3 regions of the Romboutsia sp. 1001713B170131_170501_G6 genome follow, and region 1 is predicted to be linked to each of the others. Evidence: predicted binding sites of a transcription regulator. Region 1 holds the regulator's gene; each other region holds the start of a gene.
The links. Region 1 encodes HrcA, which represses chaperone genes, less so after heat shock. Its sites were predicted from a motif close to TTAGCACTCNNNNNNNNNGAGTGCTAA; they were not measured.

Region 1 (5,604 bases):
TCTTTTCTATTATATATTAAACTATATATTTTCGTAACCTATTTTTCGTCATTTACTTCTGTGAAGTCAGCATCTACAACGTTATCGTCTTGAGCACCTTGACCAGCTTCGCCACCTTGAGCTTGAGCCTCAGCTTGTGCTTGTTGATACATCATTTCAGAAACTTTATGGAATTTGTTCATAACTTCATCCATAGCTTTTCTTATTTCTTCACCTGTTGACTCTTCTTTATCTTTAACTGCCTTAAGTTCAGCTATTGCAGCTTCTATAGCGCTCTTATCTTCAGCACTTACTTTGTCACCTAATTCATTTAAAGTTTTTTCTGTTTGGTATATAGTTGAATCAGCTTGGTTTAATGCTTCTATTTTATCTTTCTTTTGCTTATCAGCTTCAGCATTCATTTCAGCTTCTTTAACTTTCTTTTCTATTTCTTCTTCACTTAAATTAGTTCCAGAAGTTATAGTAACTTTTTGCTCTTTTCCAGTTCCTAAGTCTTTAGCAGTAACGTGAACTATACCGTTAGCATCTATATCGAAAGTAACTTCTATTTGAGGTATTCCTCTTGGAGCTGGTGGTATATCAGTTAATTGGAATCTACCTAAAGTAGTGTTATCATATGACATACTTCTTTCACCTTGAAGAACGTGTATATCAACAGCAGTTTGGTTATCAGCAGCAGTTGAGAATACTTGTGACTTCTTAGTTGGTATTGTAGTATTTCTTTCTATTATTTTAGTCATTACGTTACCCATAGTTTCTATACCTAATGATAATGGAGTAACATCTAGAAGTAATAAATCATTAACGTCTCCAGATAATACACCTGCTTGTATAGCAGCACCTGCAGCAACACATTCATCTGGGTTTAATCCTTTGTGTGGCTCTTTTCCTATGAATTTCTTAACAGCTTCTTGAACAGCTGGTATTCTTGTAGAACCACCAACTAATAATACATCATCTATATCAGAAGTTGAAAGACCTGCATCTTGTAATGCTCTTCTTGTTGGTTCCATAGTTTTTTCAACTAAATGAGCAGTTAACTCATCAAACTTAGCTCTTGATATATCCATAGTTAAGTGTTTTGGACCTTCAGCAGTAGCTGTTATGAAAGGTAAGTTTACGTTAGTTGTCATTGTTGATGATAACTCTTTTTTAGCCTTTTCAGCAGCTTCTTTTAATCTTTGAAGAGCCATGTTATCGTTTCTTAAATCTACACCTTCAGCTTTTTTGAATTCTTCAGCTAAATAGTCTATTAATACTTGGTCAAAGTCATCTCCACCTAATCTGTTATTACCAGCAGTAGCTAAAACTTCGAAAGTTCCATCTCCTATTTCAAGAACTGAAACGTCAAATGTTCCTCCACCTAAGTCAAATACTAATATCTTTTTGTCTTGGTCTAACTTATCCATACCATAAGCAAGTGCAGCAGCAGTTGGCTCATTTATTATTCTCTTAACATCAAGTCCTGCTATTCTACCTGCATCTTTTGTTGCTTGTCTTTGAGCATCTGTGAAGTATGCTGGAACTGTTATAACAGCTTCAGTTACAGGTTGCCCTAAGTAGCTTTCTGCATCTGCTTTTAATTTTTGTAAGATTATAGCTGATATTTCTTGTGGTGTATAATCTTTACCATCTATATTAACTTTGTAATCTGTTCCCATGTGAGTTTTTATTGATATTATAGTTCTATCTGCATTTGTAACAGCTTGTCTTTTTGCAGGTTCCCCTACTATTCTGTCTCCGTCCTTAGTAAATGCTACTACTGATGGAGTAGTTCTCATACCTTCTGCATTAGTTATTATTTGTGGTTCTCCACCTTCTAATACTGCTACACAAGAGTTTGTTGTTCCTAAGTCAATTCCTATTATTTTTCCCATGACCAAATTCCTCCTAAATAATTTTTTATGATTTTTATTCTATATAGAATTTAGTTATTTTTTTATATATTCAAATATCTGATTTCTAGTTGTACTAGATAATAAGATATATTTTAAGCTAAATTCTTAAACTTTACTGCTATATTTATACTAAACTAGCAAGATACTTTAACCATACTTGGTCTTAATACTTTATTTCCTAGTTTATATCCTTTTTGAAGTACCATTACGACCTTATTTGCTTCAACTCCATCAACACTTTCTTGCATTACTGCTAAGTGTAAATTTGGATCAAAGTCTGCATTCTCAGCTTCTATTGCTTCAACTCCATACTTTGTAAGTATTCCTTGAAGTTGCTTATATACTAGGTCTATTCCTTGATACATACTTCCTTCTTTGTCATCACAAGCTTCTAAAGCTCTTTCCATACTATCGATAACAGGTATTATATCGTTTAGTATTTTTTCATTTGCAAATAATCCTATAGTTTCTTTTTCTTCATTTGTTCTTCTTCTATAGTTTGCATATTCTGCTTGAAGTCTTTGATGCTTATCATTAAGAGCCTCTAATTCGTCTCTTAACTTGTTTTCTTCTAATTTGTCATTTATATCTGTAACATTGTCTTCTACAACTTCTTCAGTTGTTTCTTCAATCTCACTTGAAGTTTCTAATTCTTCTTTTACATTTTCATTTTCTAAATTATTTTCTTGCAATATGTTACACCCCTTAATCTATTTTTTGTTAAAAATCAAACTCATATAATTAACAATTGTATAAATCTTAGCATAGTCCATTCTTGTAGGTCCTATAAAGCTTATACGCCCTACTAGATCTCTACTTATATTATAAGTTGCTGTAACTATACTACAATCTTGCGCTAACTCAAAATCATTATCACTACCAATGATTATATTAACATTATCCTTCTGTATGCCTTTTGACTTGGCCATACTAGATATCATTTCCTTATGTTCTAGCATATGTAAAAATGACTTGGCCTTAAGTACGTCATTAAATTCAGGATAATTAAATATATTAGTTGCTCCACTTAGTGAAATTGATGTATCATCATTGGTATCAAAATTTAGTGCATCTATTAATTCATCTATTAACACTGCATGTTCACTTATTTCATATTTTATAAATGCTATAAGTTTTTCATCTAAATCAACTATACTTTTTCCTGATAATTTTCTAGTTAGATTATCAGAAATTATGTTTAATTTTGATTGATCTAAATGAGTGTTAGTAGCTAAATTTACATTTTTTATATCACCTTTATCTGTAACAACTATTAGTAAAATGTTGTTATCACTCATACTAACTAACTGTATGTGTTTTATAACACTTTGATTGACTAAATTTTTAGTAACAGCTACAGTTGTATAATTAGTAATTTCTGATAATAGCTTAGAAGTCTCATGAATTAAATCTCTTATATCATTAACATTTTTATTTATACAACTTTCTATTAAAATTTTCTCTTCATCACTAAGTTCACTTTGACTCATAAGAGAATCTACATAAAGCTTGTATCCTTTCTCAGATGGAACTCTACCTGCCGAGGTATGTGGCTGGATTAAATATCCTAATTCTTCAAGGTCAGCCATTTCATTCCTTATAGTGGCAGCACTTACACCTAAGTCATGTTTTTTTGATATCGTTCGTGAGCCTACAGCTTCAGCTGTTTCTATATAATCTTTAACTATAGCTTTGAGGATCTTTAATTTTCTTTCATTTAATTCCATCACCTTCACTCCTCGCTGTTAGCACTCACTACTTTCGAGTGCTAAAAAGATTATATATATTATATATCATTTTATTTTATTCTTGTCAACACTTTCTAATTAATTTATAAATTCAACAAATACAGAATTTGATATTTCTCGTCCCTTTTGAGTAAGCTTAATACCTACTTTACTTTCTTTTATTAAGTCTTTATTTTTTAAATCCTTAATTTGCTTATTATATTTATTTTTAAATTCTATATTAAATTCTTTTTTAAAGTCTTCAAAATATATCCCTTCATTCATTCTAAGTCCCATAAATATTTTTTCTTGTATCTTATCTTCTATACTTAAATTTTCTAAATTACTTATAGGTTTTTCATTTTTATCTATCATATTATGATACTCATCTAGATTTTCTACATTATTATATCTACTATTTCCTAGGTATCCAGATGCCCCTGCACCTAACCCTATATAATGATAACACTTCCAATATAGTATATTGTGTCTACACTCTAAACCTGGTTTTGAGTAATTTGATATTTCATATTGATTGTAGCCATTTTGTTTTAGGTAGTTTATTGTGTGATTATACATATTTATATCTGTGTCTTCATCTATAAGTTCAAATTCATTGTTTTCATACATATAATATAATTTTGTGCCTTCTTCTAATATAAGTGAATAAGCTGATATGTGTGATGGATTTAATGAAACAATTTTTTCTAAACTCTCTTTCCATTCATCAATGTTATGATTTGGAAGTGCATACATTAAATCTACATTTATATTATCAAAACCAACATCTAAAGCTTCTTTATAATTTTTTTCAAACTCTTCATATGTATGAATTCTTCCTATTTCTTTTAATTTATTATTTTGTACTGCTTGAAGACCTATGCTTAGTCTATTTACTCCACACTTTTTTATAACCTCTAATTTTTCTCTTGTTAAGGTTCCTGGATTACATTCCATAGTGACTTCAGCATTATCTTTTATATTGAAGTTTTTATAAATATTATTAAATATTTCTTCAATTTCATTAGATGTTAGTATACTTGGAGTTCCTCCCCCTAAAAATATACTACATATTTCTTTTTCATAATCTTCTTTTTCTATATCTTTCTTATAAAATTCCATTTCTTTTTTTAAATCATTTATGTATCTTTTCTTTAAGTTTACATCTAATTTGTATGAATTAAAGTCACAGTAGTTGCATTTACTCACACAAAATGGAATGTGTATATATAATCCTAACATTTACTTTTCTCCTGTTCATATATTAATTACATTATTAATCATATTTTACTATATTATAACAATATCTATGTATTAATGGTTATTATCTATTTAAAAACGCTTCATTGATTTGAAATATATAAAAGGCATCTAACTTTAAAGATGCCTTTTACTTATCTTAATTTAATTTTATAAGAATATACTAGTAAACCAATAAGTGTAACTATTATTCCTCCTAATGAAACTAAGGTCATTGTTATTAACTGATTTATTATAACAAAAAGTCCACCTAGTATAGCAACAATAGGAATAAGAGGGTATAATGGAACCTTGTAAGGTCTTATCATATCTGGCTTTTCTTTTCTAAGCTTAACTACTCCATAAAAAGTAAATATATAAAATACCCATATTATAAATATAGTTAAATCACTTAACAAGTTAAATTGTCCAGATAAAGCATATATACATCCAAGACCTGCTATTAACCAGATGGAATTGTATGGAGAACCGCCTTTATTTAATTTTGAAAACACTTTTGATCCTGGTAATAATCCCTCTTTGGAAAGTACATATGGTATTCTAGGTGCTGTAAGTAAATATCCATTTAGAGCACCAAATACTGATATTAGTATACCTATAGATATTAATTTCCCACCTGTATCTCCAAATATTTTTTGTGCAACAAGTGCAGCTGGAGCTACTGAATTGGCTAGTTCTGATGCTGGTGCTACCCATAAATATGCTAAGTTTATTAGTAT
Region 2 (5,604 bases), 870 kb from region 1:
TGAAAAAGCTAAGAAAGCTCTGATTTGTTCAATGGAAGGTGTGCTTGAAATGTCAGATGCTAAAATAAAAAAGGCATTTAATGAAGAAATAAAGATAAATGAATTACAAAAAGCTATACTAAGTTTCTTACTGAAGCTATCTAAAACAACTTTAAATGATGATTCAAGAGAAGGTGTTGACTATCTATTCAATACTGTAAATGATATAGAAAGAATAGGAGATCATGCTGAAAATATAGCTGAATTATCAGAAATAATATTAACTAAAGAATTAAAATTATCTGATGAATGTAAAGGTGAGTTAACTGAAATATACAACAAAGTCTTAAGTACATATACTTATGCACTTGAATCTTTAGAATCTAATAATGTGGATTTAGCATTAAGAGTTGTCAAAATGGAAGAACAAGTTGATATAATGGAAAAAGTATGTCGTCAAAATCATATGAAAAGATTAGATGAGAGTGTATGCACAATAGATAATGGAGTTGTTTATTTAGATATAGTAAGTAATTTAGAGAGAATATCTGACCATTCAGTAAACATAGCTCAACAAGTTATAAAGGCAAACAGTAATAAAGTAGCATAATTCAAAAGAGTTATCTCAAGTATGAGATAACTCTTTTTTTATCTTATAAATGCAAGAGCTATAAGCATTACTCCTGACAACCAAGACAAATTAATATTACTAATCTTATTAATATGATAACCCACTATACAACCAAATAGTAAAGATAAAAATCCAATAATTAAAGATAATAATAAAACTTCTGAATAATTAATATATCCTAAACTACTTCCAAATCCAACTGCTAAACTATCTAAAGAAAGAGCTATTGCAAGATAAAGAGCTTCTTTAGGTGTAAGCATTTTAGATTTATCATAATCTGCTTTAGTTTCATCAGCATAAATTTCAAGTACAAACTTAAAATCAAATAACTTAAATGTTAGAGGAGCTTGATGATTATATATTTTATCTATATAGCTTTTAATTATACATTCAAATAATCTAAATATGCCAAGGCCTAATAACAATAAAAAACTTAATATAGATGCTATATTAGCTGATAGTAAATCTTTAAACAAAGAGCCAAAAAATAAAGAAATACCTAAAGTGATTGTAGATACTAATGTTATTATAGATGCTGATTTAAAAGGAATTTTAATTTTATTTGTTCCATAAGCAACACTAGCTACAAATGTATCTAATGAAAGTGATAGCACCAAGAGAAGAGATTGTAGCATTGGATGACACCCCCAAAATATTTAACTAATATTAAGATATTAATTAATTCGTATTTTGTTAACTATAAAATATTATAAATGTATAATTTATTTTGATTAAATTAAATAAGGTTGTAAATAGTTAGATTTTAGTGGTAAAATATAAATACTAAAATATTAAGAGGAGTTATATAAATGAAGTGCAATAAAAAGATAATATCATTAATTATAATATCATTAATGTCATTAGGTATTGTAGCTTGCGATAAAAATGATATACAAAAAGATCAAGAAAAGGCAGTATCTAATATTGAAGAAAAATCAGACGAATCAATAAAAGAGATAGATAATATGCTATCTGAAATAAAAAACAAATATAAAGACTCTGTAAAAGAAATTGAAGATAAAGTTTCTGTAGATAAGTCAGATAATACTAGTTTAGATCAAAAGAAGATATCTAATTATACTAACAAAATATTGAATTTAGATGACATGAAATTAAGAGACATAGAAAATAAACTTACATCAATTGATGAACTCGCTAATATAGGTGATGATAAATTAAAAACTTTAATAGGTAAATACAAAAATAATTTATCTGAAAATTTAGATGATTTTATAAAGGATATTAATTTAAGTAAGTATTTAGATAAAGAAAAAGAATTACAAAATGATATTAACTCTATAAAATCTAAAATAGAAAATACTAAAGAAGATCTAACAAATGTAGCAAATGATAAAGTAAATAAAATTTCTGATAACATAAGTAATATAATCAATTAATTTGATATAAATTATTTCATATAATATAAATTTAGTAATATATGGTATAATACATATATAGTTTTTTATAATATATGGAGATGATAAAAATGCATAAAGAAATTACAAATCCAATGGCTGATATTTTTAAGTATCTAGCAATATCTATACTATTTATGTTTATAGGGTTTGCATTTGGGCAAGCTTTTATTCCGATAAGTGTTGTACAAGTAGCAAATTTAATATTGCCATTTTTAATAATAGGTTTACTTATAATGGCAATATTATCTAAGAAAAGTATAATACCTAGAAGTTTTTCGATGAACTATGTTTACTTATTTACATTTATAGATGGTATACTTTTATATCCACTATTATCTTTTTACTTACAAAGTTTAGGAACATCTGTAGTAATTAATGCTTTACTTGGAACTTGTATATTATTTGGGATACTAGCCTTTATATCTTATAGAAAGAAAGCTGGGCATTACCTAGGTATAGGATCTATATTATTTGCAGGTCTTATATCACTTTTAGTTTTAATTATAATAAATATATTTATAGGTTCACAGACACTAAATATATTATATAGTGCTTTAAGTATAATAATATTTTCAGGATATATATTATATGATATAAGTTTAATAAAATATGATATAGAATCAAAAAATATAATAAGTAAGAATGATTTATCTATACATGTATTAAATCTTTATCTAGATTTTGTAAATATTTTACTAGATTTATTAAATTTAATATACGAATTCAAAGATTAATAAACAAAAAGACTGGATTATATTTAATTAGTATAATCCAGTCTTTTGTTTATTCTTAAGTCCTTATATATTTGAATTCTAAATAACCTTCATATAATTATTAAATATAGAAATACTATTATTATATAACTTAGGAGGAAACTATGGGAAAATATAAATTAGACTATTTTGCTAAATATTATTTCTTTGAAAAAGAAGACTTTCTAAAAGAGGAAGAGGGAGAATATATATTAAATAGAATAAAGGAAAGTAATAGATTTGATTATAAGGGATATTCTTATAAATATACTAAATACAATAATATATCTAAGGGCCATACACAAAAAAATGTAGAGGTAGAGATTCCTAATGAAAGTATAGATATAATATTAAATGGGGATAGAGTACATCTTGATTTAATATATAAATTTTACACAAAGAAATTAGAGGATCATATTAGAATAACTACTAGAATGAGTGAAAAAACAGAAGAAGTTTCTTGTCTTTTATATATAGATTATATTCAGGCTAATGATTTTATAAAAGAATTAGAAAACATTAAAAAATTACAAGAATATAATATGAAAAGCTAAGGTAAAAGCACCTATTACAAGGAATTGTAACAGGTGCTTTTACCTTTATATATTATATATTGACAAATAAGATAAAAAACTATTGACAAAGTATTTTTATAGGAGTATATTGTAGTTAATAAATTATTAGCACTCAACAAACCAGAGTGCTAATAAGAAAATTCTAAATAAAATAAATAATTAAGATTTTACTGAAAATAATATATATTATGATAGTGGAGGGATACATATGGATATAGAAAAAATGACTGTAAGAGTACAAAAGGCTTTAAATGAAGCTTATAATATAGGTGTTAAAAATCATAATCAACAAATAGATGTTATACACTTATTAAGTGCATTAGTTAATCAAGAAGATGGTCTTATACCGAATATATTAGAAAAAATGGGTGTATCAGTAGATTCAGTAAAAAATAGTATAGATGTGGAACTAAGCAAATTACCTCAAATTCATGGGGAAGGCATAAGTTCACAAGGTGTAACAGCTACAAGAAGGATAAATGAAATATTAATAAAAGCAGAAGAAATATCTAAAGAATTTAAAGATTCTTATATAAGTGTAGAACATGTAATGCTTGCTATAATAGACATGGAAGGCAATACATCAGTAGGAAAAGTATTAAGACAATACAATATAAATAAAAGTAACTTCTTAGAAGTATTATCACAAGTTCGCGGAAGTCAAAGAGTAGAAACTCAAGACCCTGAAGGAACTTATGAAGCCTTATCTAGATATGGAACTAACTTAGTAGATTTAGCTAAGAAAAATAAATTAGATCCAGTTATAGGACGTGACGAAGAAATAAGAAGAGTTGTGAGAATATTATCAAGAAGAACTAAAAATAATCCAGTACTTATAGGTGAACCTGGTGTTGGTAAAACTGCAATAGTTGAAGGATTAGCAGAAAGAATAGTCCGTGGGGATGTACCAGAAGGACTTAAAGATAAAGTAATATATGCACTAGATATGGGTTCACTAATAGCAGGTGCAAAATATAGAGGTGAATTTGAAGAAAGATTAAAAGCTGTACTTAAAGAAGTACAATCTTCAGAAGGTAAAATAATATTATTTATAGATGAGATACACACAATAGTAGGTGCTGGTAAAACTGATGGTGCAATGGATGCTGGTAACTTAATAAAACCAATGTTAGCTCGTGGAGAACTTAACTGTATAGGTGCTACTACATTTGATGAATATAGACAATATATAGAAAAAGATAAAGCACTTGAAAGACGTTTCCAACCAGTTATAGCAGAAGAACCAACTGTATCTGATACTATATCAATACTACGTGGACTTAAAGAAAGATTCGAAATACATCATGGTATAAGAATACATGACAATGCAATAGTAGCTGCTGCAAAGTTATCTGATAGATATATACAAGATAGATACTTACCAGATAAAGCAATAGATTTAATAGACGAAGCAGGAGCTATGATTAGAAGTGAAATAGATTCTCTACCAACAGAACTAGACACTGTAAGAAGAAGAATATTTACACTTGAAACTGAAAAAGAAGCACTTCTTAAGGAAAATGATGAAAAAAGTAAAACTAGATTAGAGAATTTAGGAAAAGAGTTAGCAGAATTAAAATCTAAGAATGATGAAATGACTGCTAAATATGAAAATGAGAAAAAACAAATACTTGATATAAGAAACTTAAAAGAAGAGTTAGATAAAGCTAAAGGCGATGTTGAAAGATATGAAAGAGAATATGACTTTAACAAAGCAGCAGAGTTAAAATATGGCATAATACCAAAATTAGAAGAGCAAATACAAAATCATGAAGAAAAGATGGCATCAAGCTATGAAAATGCATTATTAAAAGAAGAAGTAACAGAAAATGAAATATCTCAAATAGTAGCTAAATGGACTGGAATACCTGTAACTAAACTTGTAGAAGGTGAAAGAGAAAAGCTTCTTAAGTTAGAAGATGAACTTCATAAAAGGGTTATAGGTCAAGATGAAGCAGTTACAGCAGTATCTAATGCAGTAATAAGAGCTCGTGCAGGACTTAAAGATGAGAAAAAACCAATTGGTTCATTTATATTCCTGGGACCTACAGGGGTTGGTAAAACAGAGCTTGCTAAGACTTTAGCTAATAATCTATTTGATAGTGAAGATAATATAATAAGAATAGATATGAGTGAGTATATGGAAAAACATGCAGTATCTAGACTTATAGGTCCTCCTCCAGGATATGTAGGATATGAAGAAGGTGGTCAATTAACAGAAGCTGTTAGAAGACATCCATACTCTGTAA
Region 3 (5,604 bases), on a different contig from region 1:
ATATATGCTATATTAGGAAGAAATATAAGAAAGAGAAAATTATTTAAAACTCAGCAGTTAGCTAGTAGCATAAGAGAAGACAAAGTATTTGAAAACTTAGAGAGAATAGAGGAAATCGCAAATATAGAACAAAGTACAATTAATACAAATCAATTACTAAATGAAAATATAGAAGACTATAGTAAAAAAAGGGTAATAAATTTACTACTTAATACAGGAAAACTTCCATTTACAACGAATAATAAAATAAGTGTATATATTGATGGAAATCAAAAATTTAAAAATCTTTTAGAAGACATAAAAAATGCAAAAGAGCATATACATTTAGAATACTTCATTATAAAAGATAGTGAAATAGGAAGAAAATTAAAAGAGTTGCTAATCAAAAAATCCAATGAGGGTGTAAAGATAAGAATATTATATGACGATGTAGGATGTTGGAGATTTTGGTTTAATAGAAAATTTTTTAATGAAATGAAGAGAAATGGAATAGAAATAGTAGCATTTTTACCAGCTAAGTTTCCAATGATGGGTGGAAAATTAAATTATAGAAATCATAGAAAGTTGGCTATAATAGATGGAAAAATAGGATACACTGGTGGACTAAATATAGGCGATGAATATATGGGTAAGAATAAAAAGTTTGGATACTGGAGAGATACTCATATAAAAATAGAAGGAACTTCAGTATACATGCTACAAACAATATTTTTAACAGATTGGTATTATACAACAAAAGAGATTATATCAGAAGAGAAATATTTCCCAAGTCCTAAAAAATGTGGTCAGAGTATGGTCCAAATAATAGCTAGTGGGCCTGATAGTGATTGGGAATCTATACATTATGCTTATTTTTGTGCTATCTGCCAAGCTAAAAAAAGTATTTATATAGAAACTCCATATTTTATACCAGATGAAAGTTTGCTCATAGCACTTAAAAGTGCAGCCTTAAGTGGAGTAGATGTAAGAATCGTATTTCCGAAGATAGCTGATCATAAAATAGTCAACAATGCTTCCTATTCATACTTTGATGATATATTAAAATCGGGGGGGAAAGTTTATTTATATACAAAAGGATTTATACATTCAAAAATAATGATAATAGATGATAAAATAGCATCTACAGGATCTGCAAATATGGATTTAAGAAGTTTTATGCTTAACTTCGAAATAAATGCATTTATATATGATAAAGAAATTGTAGAAAGAATGAGTAAAGATTTTTTTGAGGATTTAAAGAATAGCGAAGAGTTAACATTAGATGAATTTTCTAAGCGTAAATTAGGTAAAAAGGTTAGAGAATCAATAGCTAGATTGTTCTCGCCTATATTATAAAATTTAACAAAAACTATTGAAAAATATGGGAAGTTAATATATTATAATAATTGTTAGCACTCTAATCTAAAGAGTGATAACAATTATTTTGTTTATAATAAATTTTACATATTTACAATTCATTTAGGAGGGAAAAATATGAAAATAAGACCATTAGCTGACAGAGTAGTTATTAAGATGTTAGAAGCAGAAGAAAAAACTGCAAGTGGTATAGTTTTACCAGGAGCTGCTAAAGAAAAGCCACAAATGGCTGAAGTTTTAGAAGTAGGACCAGGTGGAATAGTTGACGGAAAAGAAATAGTTATGGAATTAAAAGTTGGAGATAAAGTTTTATTCCAAAAATATGCAGGAACAGAAGTTAAAATAGATGGGCAAGAGTACACAATATTAAGACAAAGTGAAATACTAGCAGTAGTTGAATAATAATAGGAGGGGATAGAAATGGCTAAAGAAATAAAATTTGCACAAGATTCAAGAAAAGCTTTAGAAAATGGTGTTAATAAATTAGCAGATACAGTTAAGGTTACATTAGGACCTAAAGGAAGAAATGTTATATTAGATAAGAAATTTGGCGCACCTCTTATAACTAATGATGGTGTTACAATAGCTAAGGAAATAGAATTAGAAGATAGATTTGAAAATATGGGAGCGCAACTTGTTAAAGAAGTTGCTACTAAGACTAATGATGTAGCTGGAGATGGTACTACAACTGCAACGGTACTTGCTCAAGCTATAATAAGAGAAGGATTAAAGAACGTAACTGCTGGAGCTAACCCAGTATTACTAAGAAAAGGTATACAAAAAGCTGTTGAAGTAGCAGTTGAAGAATTAAAGAAACAATCAAGAACTATAGAAACTAAAGAATCTATATCTCAAGTTGCTTCTATATCTGCTGGAGATGAAGAAGTTGGTAAGTTAATAGCAGAAGCTATGGAGATAGTAGGAAAAGATGGAGTTATAACAGTTGAAGAATCTAAAACTATGCATACTGAACTAGATGCTGTTGAAGGTATGCAATTTGATAGAGGATTTGTATCTGCTTACATGGTAACAGATGTAGATAAGATGGAAGCTGTATTAAATGACCCATATATATTAATAACAGATAGAAAAATATCTAATATACAAGACATATTACCAGTTCTTGAGCAAATAGTTCAACAAGGTAAGAAGTTATTAATAATAGCTGAAGATGTAGATGGAGAAGCATTATCTACACTAGTAGTTAATAAATTAAGAGGAACATTTGAAGTTGTTGCTGTTAAAGCTCCAGGATTTGGAGATAGAAGAAAAGCAATGCTTGAAGATATAGCTATACTTACAGGAGGAACTGTTATATCTGAAGAATTAGGATATGACTTAAAAGAAGCTGACTTAACTATGTTAGGTAGAGCGGGTTCTGTAAAAGTTACTAAAGAAAGTACTACAATAGTAGATGGATTTGGTGATAAGGTAGCTATAGAAAACAGAGTTAATCAAATAAAACATCAAGTAGAAGAAACTACTTCTGAATTTGATACAGAAAAGTTAATGGAAAGATTAGCTAAACTTGCTGGTGGAGTAGCTGTAATAAAGGTTGGGGCTGCTACAGAAGTTGAAATGAAAGAAAGAAAATTAAGAATAGAAGATGCACTTAATGCTACAAGAGCGGCTGTAGAAGAAGGTATAGTTGCTGGTGGTGGTACTGCATTAGTAAGTGTTATACCAGTTGTAGATAAGTTAATAGAGACACTAGAAGGCGAAGTACAATTAGGTGCTAAGATAATAAGAAAATCATTAGAAGAGCCATTAAGACAAATAGCTATAAATGCAGGTCTTGAAGGTGCTGTAATAATACAAAAAGTAATAAATGAAGAAGCTGAAATTGGATTTGATGCTTTAAATGAAAGATACGTAAATATGATAGAAACTGGTATAGTTGACCCAACTAAGGTTACTAGAAGTGCATTACAAAATGCTTCTTCTATAGCTGGAGTATTTTTAACTACTGAGGCTGCTGTTGCAGACCTTCCAGAAAGTGATAGTCCAATGCCAGGAATGGGAGCTGGAATGCCAGGAATGATGTAATTAAAAACTAGTTACAATAAAGGAGTGACGAATGTTACTCCTTTTATTTTTGAAATAAGAAACTAATTTTGAAGTATAGAGATAAAATTTAAATAAAAAACATATATGTTTAAGGGTGTTAAAATGAAGTTAATGATAAAAGGGGTAAGTGATCAAAATTATAGTGAAGTATTAAATCTTAAGGTATCAAAATCTCAAGAAGGATTTATAGAAACCGTAAAAGAGTGTTTAGATGAATCTGATGAATTTTCTGTATGGAGACCAGTAGGAATATATGATGAAGATATTCTTATAGGTTTTGCTATGTATGGTTTTTTAGATGATACTTTTGACAAACACTTTGCAAATGGAAATGAACAGGTATGGTTTGATAGGTTTTTAATTGATGAAAGATACCAAGGTAAGGGATATGGAAGTTTGAGTTTAAAGTTACTTATAAAAAGAATCTATGAAGAGTATGGATGTGAAGAAATTTATTTAAGTATATATGAGGATAATGAAAAGGCATTAGAAATGTATAAGAAAATAGGATTTAATTTTAATGGAGAATATGATACTAAGGGTGAAAAGGTAATGGTTCTAAATCATAAGTCTATAAAGTTAATAATAGAGTATATACAAAAGTCAGGACTAAGATAATAATTTTAGTCCTGATTTTAATATAACAATAAGTTTATATATATCACATAGTATTAAAACTTAAATACTTCGTTTAGCAAGTATAATATGGAAAAAAAATATATATGAGGATATAATTTAAAGTATAAAACTATTTGAAAGGGGTAAGCTATGGACTTAAGGGAGTTATTAAGTGATTTTAAAAATGATAATATAAATATAGAAGAAGCGTTAGATAAGTTAAAAAAGCTACCCTATGAAGATTTAGGGTATGCTAATATAGATCATCACAGACAAATAAGAAATGGATACCCAGAAGTCATCTACTGTGAAGGCAAAAGTGATGAGCAAATAATAGGTATTATAGAAAAGATGTATGAAAAAGGATCTAACATATTAGGTACTAGATGTAGATTAGAAACGTATGAGAAAATCAAATCTATATATGATAATTGTGAATATGATAAAACATGCAAAATCTTAAAGATAAAAAATCATCCTATAGAAAATAAGGGAAAAGGAAAAATATTAGTTGTTACAGGTGGAACTTCTGATATACCCGTAGCAGATGAAGTATATCATACTGCTAAGTTCTTAGGTAATGATGTTGGGAGAATATATGATGTAGGTGTAGCAGGAATACATAGACTACTATATAGGACAGAAGAGTTACAAAGTGCAAGGGTAATAGTAGTAGTTGCTGGTATGGAAGGTGCTTTACCTAGTGTAGTAGGAGGACTTGTAGATGTACCAGTTATAGCAGTTCCAACTTCAGTTGGGTACGGTGCCAACTTTAATGGCTTATCAGCTCTTTTAACTATGTTAAATAGTTGTGCATCGGGAATATCAGTAGTAAATATAGACAATGGATTTGGTGCAGGATACTTGGCATCTATGATAAATAAATTGGATTAAAAACATCAATTAACGTCAAGGAGTTGTATTATGGAAGAAAGAATACTTTATTTAGACTTGGTTAATGGTATTTCTGGAGATATGACCATATCAAGTTTGTTAGATTTAGGGGTGCCTAAAGAAATATTCTTAGAAGAAATTAATAAGCTAAATATAAAAGAAGAATTTGAGGTTAAGATTACACCTAAAAATGAAAGTGGAATACTTGGAACAAATGTAGATGTGATAACTAAAGAAAATAATTCACATAGGCATTTAGTAGATATATTTGAAATCATAGATTCTAGTTACTTAAGCGATAATGTAAAAGAAATGGCTAAGAACGTATTTCTTGTAATAGGTGAAGCAGAGGCTAAAGTACATGGAACGACTATAGATAAAATACATTTTCATGAAGTGGGAGCAATAGATTCTATAGTTGATATAGTAGGCTCATGTATTTTAATAGATTTACTTTGCATAGATAATATATATGCAAGTACTGTTCCTCTTGGGTCAGGATTTGTAAAATGTGACCATGGACTTATGCCAGTACCAGCACCAGCAACATTAGAAATATTAAAAGGTGTACCAGTTAAGTTAAATAATGTGAAGGGTGAATGCACAACTCCAACAGGAGCAGGTATAATAAAGGCATTATGTAATGAGTTTGTAGATGATATAGAGTTT

Region 2: clpB (ATP-dependent chaperone ClpB) is a predicted target of HrcA. The motif match lies at 3,461-3,487, and genes of this name have one in related genera.
Region 3: I4U89_RS12475 (co-chaperone GroES) is a predicted target of HrcA. The motif match lies at 1,389-1,415, and genes of this name have one in related genera.

What each region holds. Positions count from the first base shown of each region.
Region 1 covers NZ_JADPFC010000001.1:125,085-130,688, reverse strand. Annotated here, with positions in the region: gene dnaK (molecular chaperone DnaK) at 39-1,877, opposite strand; gene grpE (nucleotide exchange factor GrpE) at 2,033-2,590, opposite strand; gene hrcA (heat-inducible transcriptional repressor HrcA) at 2,609-3,625, opposite strand; gene hemW (radical SAM family heme chaperone HemW) at 3,725-4,867, opposite strand; gene I4U89_RS00615 (APC family permease) at 5,020-5,604, opposite strand, start outside.
Region 2 covers NZ_JADPFC010000001.1:996,799-1,002,402, reverse strand. Annotated here, with positions in the region: gene I4U89_RS05060 (Na/Pi cotransporter family protein) at 1-589, shown strand, start outside; gene ytaF (sporulation membrane protein YtaF) at 628-1,245, opposite strand; gene I4U89_RS05050 (hypothetical protein) at 1,420-2,007, shown strand; gene I4U89_RS05045 (Bax inhibitor-1/YccA family protein) at 2,097-2,762, shown strand; gene I4U89_RS05040 (hypothetical protein) at 2,906-3,334, shown strand; gene clpB (ATP-dependent chaperone ClpB) at 3,564-5,604, shown strand, end outside.
Region 3 covers NZ_JADPFC010000006.1:48,224-53,827, reverse strand. Annotated here, with positions in the region: gene cls (cardiolipin synthase) at 1-1,335, shown strand, start outside; gene I4U89_RS12475 (co-chaperone GroES) at 1,474-1,758, shown strand; gene groL (chaperonin GroEL) at 1,777-3,402, shown strand; gene I4U89_RS12465 (GNAT family N-acetyltransferase) at 3,526-4,041, shown strand; gene larB (nickel pincer cofactor biosynthesis protein LarB) at 4,192-4,935, shown strand; gene larC (nickel pincer cofactor biosynthesis protein LarC) at 4,966-5,604, shown strand, end outside.